One region of the Serratia sp. NPDC087055 genome, then DNA from elsewhere that is predicted to be linked to it. Evidence: riboswitches for the same ligand, from Rfam matches in the RefSeq annotation. Region 1 holds a riboswitch; each other region holds the start of a gene.

What was found. A riboswitch is a leader RNA that binds a small molecule or an ion and turns the genes downstream of it on or off. The one in region 1 is predicted to bind thiamine pyrophosphate.
Region 2: another riboswitch for thiamine pyrophosphate. It lies ahead of thiB (thiamine ABC transporter substrate binding subunit); the one in region 1 lies ahead of thiM (hydroxyethylthiazole kinase).
Region 3: another riboswitch for thiamine pyrophosphate. It lies ahead of tenA (thiaminase II); the one in region 1 lies ahead of thiM (hydroxyethylthiazole kinase).

Annotation. Positions count from the first base shown of each region.
Region 1 is NZ_JBJDOG010000005.1:206,747-209,009, reverse strand. It holds gene thiD (bifunctional hydroxymethylpyrimidine kinase/phosphomethylpyrimidine kinase) at 1-378, opposite strand, end outside; gene thiM (hydroxyethylthiazole kinase) at 375-1,169, opposite strand; TPP riboswitch at 1,206-1,297, opposite strand; gene ACI2J2_RS20520 (PAAR domain-containing protein) at 1,481-2,263, shown strand, end outside.
Region 2 is NZ_JBJDOG010000002.1:388,853-391,115, forward strand. It holds gene thiB (thiamine ABC transporter substrate binding subunit) at 1-934, opposite strand, end outside; TPP riboswitch at 991-1,096, opposite strand; gene sgrR (HTH-type transcriptional regulator SgrR) at 1,134-2,263, opposite strand, start outside.
Region 3 is NZ_JBJDOG010000001.1:425,602-427,864, forward strand. It holds gene ACI2J2_RS01940 (ABC transporter ATP-binding protein) at 1-677, opposite strand, end outside; gene tenA (thiaminase II) at 674-1,354, opposite strand; TPP riboswitch at 1,417-1,519, opposite strand; gene ACI2J2_RS01950 (LLM class flavin-dependent oxidoreductase) at 1,700-2,263, shown strand, end outside.

The sequences.
Region 1 (2,263 bases):
ACGAATAGAGTCCACGGCCTCTGGCGCCAACAGGGGATCACCACTTTTCGCCAACATCACGGTATCCAGCACCACAAATGCCGGTTGGTAATGACGCAAACGCTCCGCCACCGCCTGCACAATGTCAGTGTTAGCCAGCATACCGATTTTGGTGCTGTCGATACGCACATCGCTGAACACGGAATCAAGCTGAGCGGCGACAAAAGCAGGGTCAATATTGTAAACCGACTGCACCCCGCGGGTATTTTGCGCCACCAGTGCCGTAATAACGGAGGCCCCGTAGGCACCCAGCGCAGAGAAGGCTTTCAGGTCAGCCTGGATACCTGCACCGCCGCTCGGATCGGTACCCGCGATGGTCAATGTGTTAATTCGTTTCATTGCAGATCCTCCGGCCGCAGTTGATACAACGCGTCGAGGAACGCAGGGGTGAAACTGCCCGGCCCTGCGGCATCGCGCGTGGCACGTTCACCACACAGCGACATCACCCGGCAGGCAGTCGCGACGTTGTCCAGCCGATCGCCCGGCAGGCTGCAAAATGCCGCCACTACGGCCGATAAGGCACAGCCGGTTCCCACGACCCGCGTCATCAGTGCGTCCCCCCCTGCGACGGCCCACTCACGCTGGCCGTCGGTGACATAATCCACGACCCCGGTTACCGCCACGACAGCGCCACTGCTCCGTGCCAGCTCACGCGCGGCGGGTAAAGCCGCCAGCGAATCGTCCGTGCTGTCTACGCCGCGCCCACTGGTCTGCAGACCGCTCAGCGCCATGATTTCGGAAGCATTACCGCGGATCGCCGCGGGTTTTTTACCTAACAGGCAATGGGCAAAGGCAGTGCGGTACACCAACCCACCAACCGCCACCGGATCCAGCGTCCATGGCGTTCCCGCCGTATTGGCGGCCTCCACCGCCGCCAGCATGGATTCGGCACGTGAGGCATTGAGAGTACCGATGTTAATCAGCAAAGCATTCGCCAGCAGGCTGAACTGCGCTGCCTCTGTCGGTTCCACCACCATCGCAGGGGAAGCGCCGAGCGCCAGCAACACGTTAGCCGTCAGCTCCTGCACCACTTCGTTGGTCAGGCAGTGAATCAATGGGGGTTGGTGCTTAAATTGGGTCAAACAGGCCGCGGCACGGGCGCCGGGTAAAGCATCAGGTCGAGCGAACATATTCCTCCCAACCGGCGTTCAAGAAGGCGGGTACCGGTTGGGGCACCGAGACTTCCCTACGCTGGCATAATCCAGATCAGGTAATACGGGTAAAATCTCAGCCCCTAGAGGCACCCCGAGTCATGTTGGTTGTTTGTCTTTAATTTTTGCCAGATTAAGGAAAGTGGCTCACTGATGCAAGCTTCCCTTCTCGGTTACGCTTCTTCGCGTTGTCCCTCATTTTGTCCCCTACTGGTTTGATACTTATTGATCATGCGGGTGTTTTTTGTACAATGCCGAAAAGGAGTTTTACGTAACAAATAGAGGGAATTATGAGAGAAGGTATCGTGCTTTGTCAGGGGGATAGAACCACATGCGGAGGAAAAATAACCGTGGGTTCTGCTCATGGTATTGCTTTCAACAAACCACAAGCAAAGGAAGGCGATCCCGTCACCTGTGGCAAGGATGGTAAGACCTATAAGATCATTGGGGGTATCTCTTTTTATACCACGGGCTCCGACAATAAACGCGTAGCCGGCTCGCTGGATAGCGTTAGTTCATGCCCCTGCAAGGCAAAAATCCTGCCCTCTAACGCTTACCCACGCTATGCAAACAAAGTATCCCCAGCATTCAGAAATACAGGTTTAACGGCTGCGACACCTTTGCCAGCCACACTGATGCCTCTGAACACAACAGAGCCTGAACAACATGCACAAACAGCAAAGAAGAAAGCTGGGATCGATGCAGGTTTTGCCGTTATCCCTTGTGGCGGCACAACAGAAGGCTGGCAGCGCCTTCTGTTCACTGAGCATCCGCCCGCAGGTGTTAAAGAACTGTTCACAACGCTGAACGGCGCAGGGAAAGAATACAAAGCGGGTTCCATTATGCTGGTAGTTGATCCTGAAAAACAGGACGACGAACAGATCGCCCACATGCAAGACGCTAAAGCTCGTATTGACGCGGCACTGGAACCACTGACGCACAAGGAAGCTAACTTCCTGCATCAGCATTACGCCACAATAGCCAACTTCACCAATATTGCTGATAAAGGGATTGGCCTTGCTGCTGAACCCGTTGGAAAGTATTTTGAAAATATCGGAAAGATCCTCCATGAG
Region 2 (2,263 bases), on a different contig from region 1:
CCACGTCTTCTGCACTGTATTGCAGCGCTGTCTGCGGTACGGTCATTTGCTCAAAACCTGCGGGTAATTGGGTTTTTATCACCGGGTACATCCAGTTGCCTGTTGGAATGGTGTTCTGGAACGCCGGAGTGACCATAAATTGCATAAAGCGCTCGGCCAGCGCCGGTTGTTTGCTGGCTTTGAGTTTGCCCGCCACTTCGACTTGCAGATAGTGGCCTTCGCTAAAATTGGCCGCAGCGTAGCTGTCTTTCTTCTCTTCAATAAGATGATAGGCCGGGGAGGTGGTGTAGCTGAGCACCAGATCGCCTTCACCTTTCAGGAACAAACCGTAGGCTTCACTCCAGCCCTTTGTCACGGTGACGGTTTTTTTCGCCAGTTTCTGCCAAGCTTCGGGGGCTTTGTCACCATAGACTTTCTGCATCCACAGCAGCAGGCCCAGGCCCGGAGTACTGGTGCGCGGATCTTCGTAAATCACTTTCCATTTTTGATCGCTGTCGACCAGTTCTCGCAGGCTTGTGGGTGGGTTCTTCAGTTTTTCTTTATTGTAAACAAAGGCAAAGTAACCGTAGTCGTAAGGCACGAAGGTTTTATCCTGCCAGCCGCCAGGCACACTCAAGGTTGCGCTGTTAACGCCGCTTGGCGCGAATAAACCGGTTTGTTGCGCGGCCTGCAGCAGGTTGTTGTCCAATCCCAGAACCACGTCGGCGGCACTGTTTTTGCCTTCCATGCGTAAACGGTTAAGCAGTGAGACACCGTCTTCCAGGGCAACGAATTTCAGATCACAGTCGCACTGGGCCTCAAAGGCCTTTTTGACTGCCGGGCCAGGGCCCCAGTCGGCAGCGAAAGAATCATAGGTATAGACCGTCAGCGTGGGTTTGGCGAACACCGGTGCGGCGCTCAACAACAGTAATAAGGGCAGGCTTTTTTTGACCACTTTGCACTCCTGAACATTTAGGGGGCAAAGGTATCTGAGGGGCGAATGGCGGCTGCCGGTTCGCTAGGCTCAAATCCCTCCGCCGGTATTGACCGGATCAGGTTCGACGGGTTTGTTCTCAGCAAAATCGGCACGCCGCATTTTGCACCCCGTTGAGACGGCGCCATTGTAAAGACTAACGCGCGCTGGTGAAAGATGCTTATGCTTCCGGTGGCGCAAACCACGCGGATTTAAAATCAAACCAGCCGAGGGTGTTCATCCGCACGCCGCGCATACTCCGTTGACCGTGTAGCTGTAGCCAGTGGTGGAACAGCGGATGCAACTGATGACTGCTGACCAGGCGTTGACCAAAATCGGCCAGCGGTAAGGCATTGGCGCGCCATAACATCGCATCCTCTGCGAGATCTTCATTCATGCAGTGCTGCATTAGCGGCAACTCATACAGCGTGGCGAACAGTGAGAATTCCAGCGGCAGATAGAAGTTGGCGCTGCCTAGCCACACATCGCTGATCGCATCGCCTTTGTGCCAGGTGTCGTAATCGACGCTCTGAATCTTCAGCTTGATACCCTGCTGCGCCAGCAAAGGTTCGATCGCCTGTTGAATGGCATGGAATTCCGAGTGTTCGCTGTAGAAGGTCAGCGTCAGTTCGGTTAATCCAGGTGGTTTGGGTTGCAGGGCCAGCGCACGGTTATGATGCCAGCGCGGCAGAATGCCATAGGCGGGAGACCAATAGCGTTGGTAGATAGGCCCGGCGTTGCTCAGCAGTGAAATGGGGTTAATCAACTCACACAGCCAACTGCGAATGGCCGGATCTGCCGCCAATGGGGAACGTTGATCGAACAACAGGAAATAGCAGCCTTCTTCCAATCGGCTTTCCAGCTCATTTTTGCCGGTATCGTCAGCTTGCAGTTGTACGCCTGAATGTACCAGTTCTTCTGTCACTTCCGGCAATACCCAGATATTTACCTCATCGATCAGTGCCCGGTAACCAAAGTAATCGTCGAAGGCGTGAATTTTCATCTGACTGCGGTGGTTCCTTTCCACACTGTACGGCCCAGTGCCGATTGGATGGCGTGAGAACTCTGGCAGACTCTGCCACTCACGCGGGAGGATCATGGCGTGCACAGAGCCCAGCAACCAGGGGAGCCAGTAGTCGGGGCTGAGCAGGTGCACGTCAATCACGTATGGCGTCGGTGACGTCACTCGCTCGATATGGGAAAACAGGGGCTGCGGCGTCAACCGACTGAGCGTGCTGATGACATCCTCCATTTCCAGTTCACGTCCATGGTGAAAATGGATCGCCGGACGTAGATAAAAACGCCAGTGCA
Region 3 (2,263 bases), on a different contig from region 1:
GGCAAGCCTTCAATGACATGGCTGTCGTCAATGCCGGCGGGATAGCGTGACAGGACCAGCAAGCGGTGACTAAGGCGGCAGGCTTCCATCGGATCGTGGGTGATCAGTAACACGGTATGCTGCGCAAGCAGATCGGCGGCAAGCTGCTGGATTTTGGCGCGGGTAATGGTGTCCAGCGCCGAGAAAGGTTCATCCATCAAGACGATCGGTTGGCGTTCATACAGCGTGCGGGCGATGGCTGCACGTTGGCGCATGCCACCGGACAGTGCCGCAGGCAAGGCGCTGCCATAACCGCTCAGGCCCACGCGTTCCAGTAAATGTTCTGCCCATGCGCAGTCGACTTTTTCACCCCGCAGCCGTGCACCGAGGCTAATGTTCTGATCAATGGTCAGCCACGGATAGAGCAGATCCTTTTGCCCCATGTAGGCGATGCGTCCTACGATCGGTAAGCCATCGCTGCCGGTGACCGTGCCGGACGTGGGTTTCGCCAACCCGGCAATGATCTTCAGCAAGCTGGTTTTACCCGCACCGCTGGCGCCGAGCAACGCCACAACATTGCCGCCTGCAATATCGAAATTTAGCCGGTCGAAAATCACCTGCTGACCAAAACGCAGGGTCAAATCCCGGACCTGAATTCCTGGTCTGGTCCCCTCATTCGGGGCCTTGCCGATGCTCATTGGGCATTCAGCCCCATTTGCCAGAAGGCAGATTCCAGCCGGGTGGCGGTGGTGAAAATGGTCGACAGTTCGGCCAGGCGGCTTTCAGCCCCACGTTGGTGGCCCACGTTTTCCAGCAGGTCGAGTGCGGCCTGCACCCCAGATAAATAGGCGGGGTCACCATAGTTACGGATCCATGAGGCATAAGGGTTGCCTTCCATCACGGTGGCGGGATCGTTAAGCAGCCGCAGGCCTATTTCGGCATAGCCGGCGACGCAGGGCATCAGAGCGGCCAGCAGATCGAGTGCATCACCGGCGTGGCCTATATCGAGCACATAGCGGGTGTAGTTAAGGGTTTCCGCGGCCTCTGGTTCGGCGGCAATGTCGGGTTCGCTCAGCCCCCAGTCTGCGCAATAGGCCAGATGCAAAGGCAGTTCGGCGACAATGGCATTGAGTGAGGCGGTGGCTGCACGCATCTCCGGCAGAGTACGCAGTTTGCTGACCAGCAGCGCATAGGCGCGGGCAAAGTGAATCAGGAACAGGTAATCCTGTGTCAAATAGCGACGGAATGCCGGCTCAGGTAGGGTGCCTGCGGCCAGTTGCTGAATAAAAGGGTGTTCGACGTAGTCCTGCCAGTGGCGACCAGCCTGCTGGCGCAGCCGTCCGTAAAGACCATTTTCAAATTGAGGGGTAAACATGGGACCTCCAAAAGTGTGTGGAGATCCGGGCGCGCTGAGGTATGAACAGGCAATGACTGATGGTGTTATTGCCGACCCGTCCCTTCGCTGGCATGACCCAGATCAGGTTCAAAGGGTTCGGCTTGCGCCATCTCAGCCCGTAACAGGACACCCCTCGGAGGAGCTTGTTATACGATATTTACTTTTTGATTACAACGGGCGGGCGGTTGCGTTGGGCAACGATGAGGGCATTTTTCGGCAGCCAAAAACGGTTCGTTTAGTGCGATCCCACACAATTTTTCTGGCCTGAGGAGGGGCATTTTTGTCACTGTAACTCGGTCATAATTGAATCTAAGGGCTACTCCTATGAAGAAAATTGGATTTCTCTCGTTTGGTCACTGGACGCCGTCGTCACAGTCGGGTACCCGGTCTGCTGCGGATGCGTTATTGCAATCCATCGATCTGGCCGTCGCGGCAGAAGAGCTGGGGGCGGACGGGGCTTACTTCCGTGTGCATCACTTTGCCCGCCAGCTCGCTTCGCCGTTCCCGCTGCTGGCTGCCATTGGGGCAAAAACGCAGCGTATTGAGATCGGCACCGGCGTGATCGACATGCGCTATGAAAACCCGCTTTATATGGTCGAAGACGCGGGTGCTGCTGATTTGATCTCCGGTGGACGGTTGCAACTTGGGATCAGCCGCGGCTCACCTGAGCAGGTCATTGAAGGCTGGCGTTACTTTGGCTACACGCCTGCAGAAGGCGAGACTGAAGCCGACATGGCGCGTCGCCATACCGACGTGTTCCTCGATGCGCTGCGTGGTGAAGGCTTTGCCGAACCGAATCCGCAGCCGATGTTCCCCAACCCGCCCGGTCTGCTGCGTGTTGAGCCTTTCTCCGTGGGTTTGCGGGATCGGATCTGGTGGGGAGCCAGC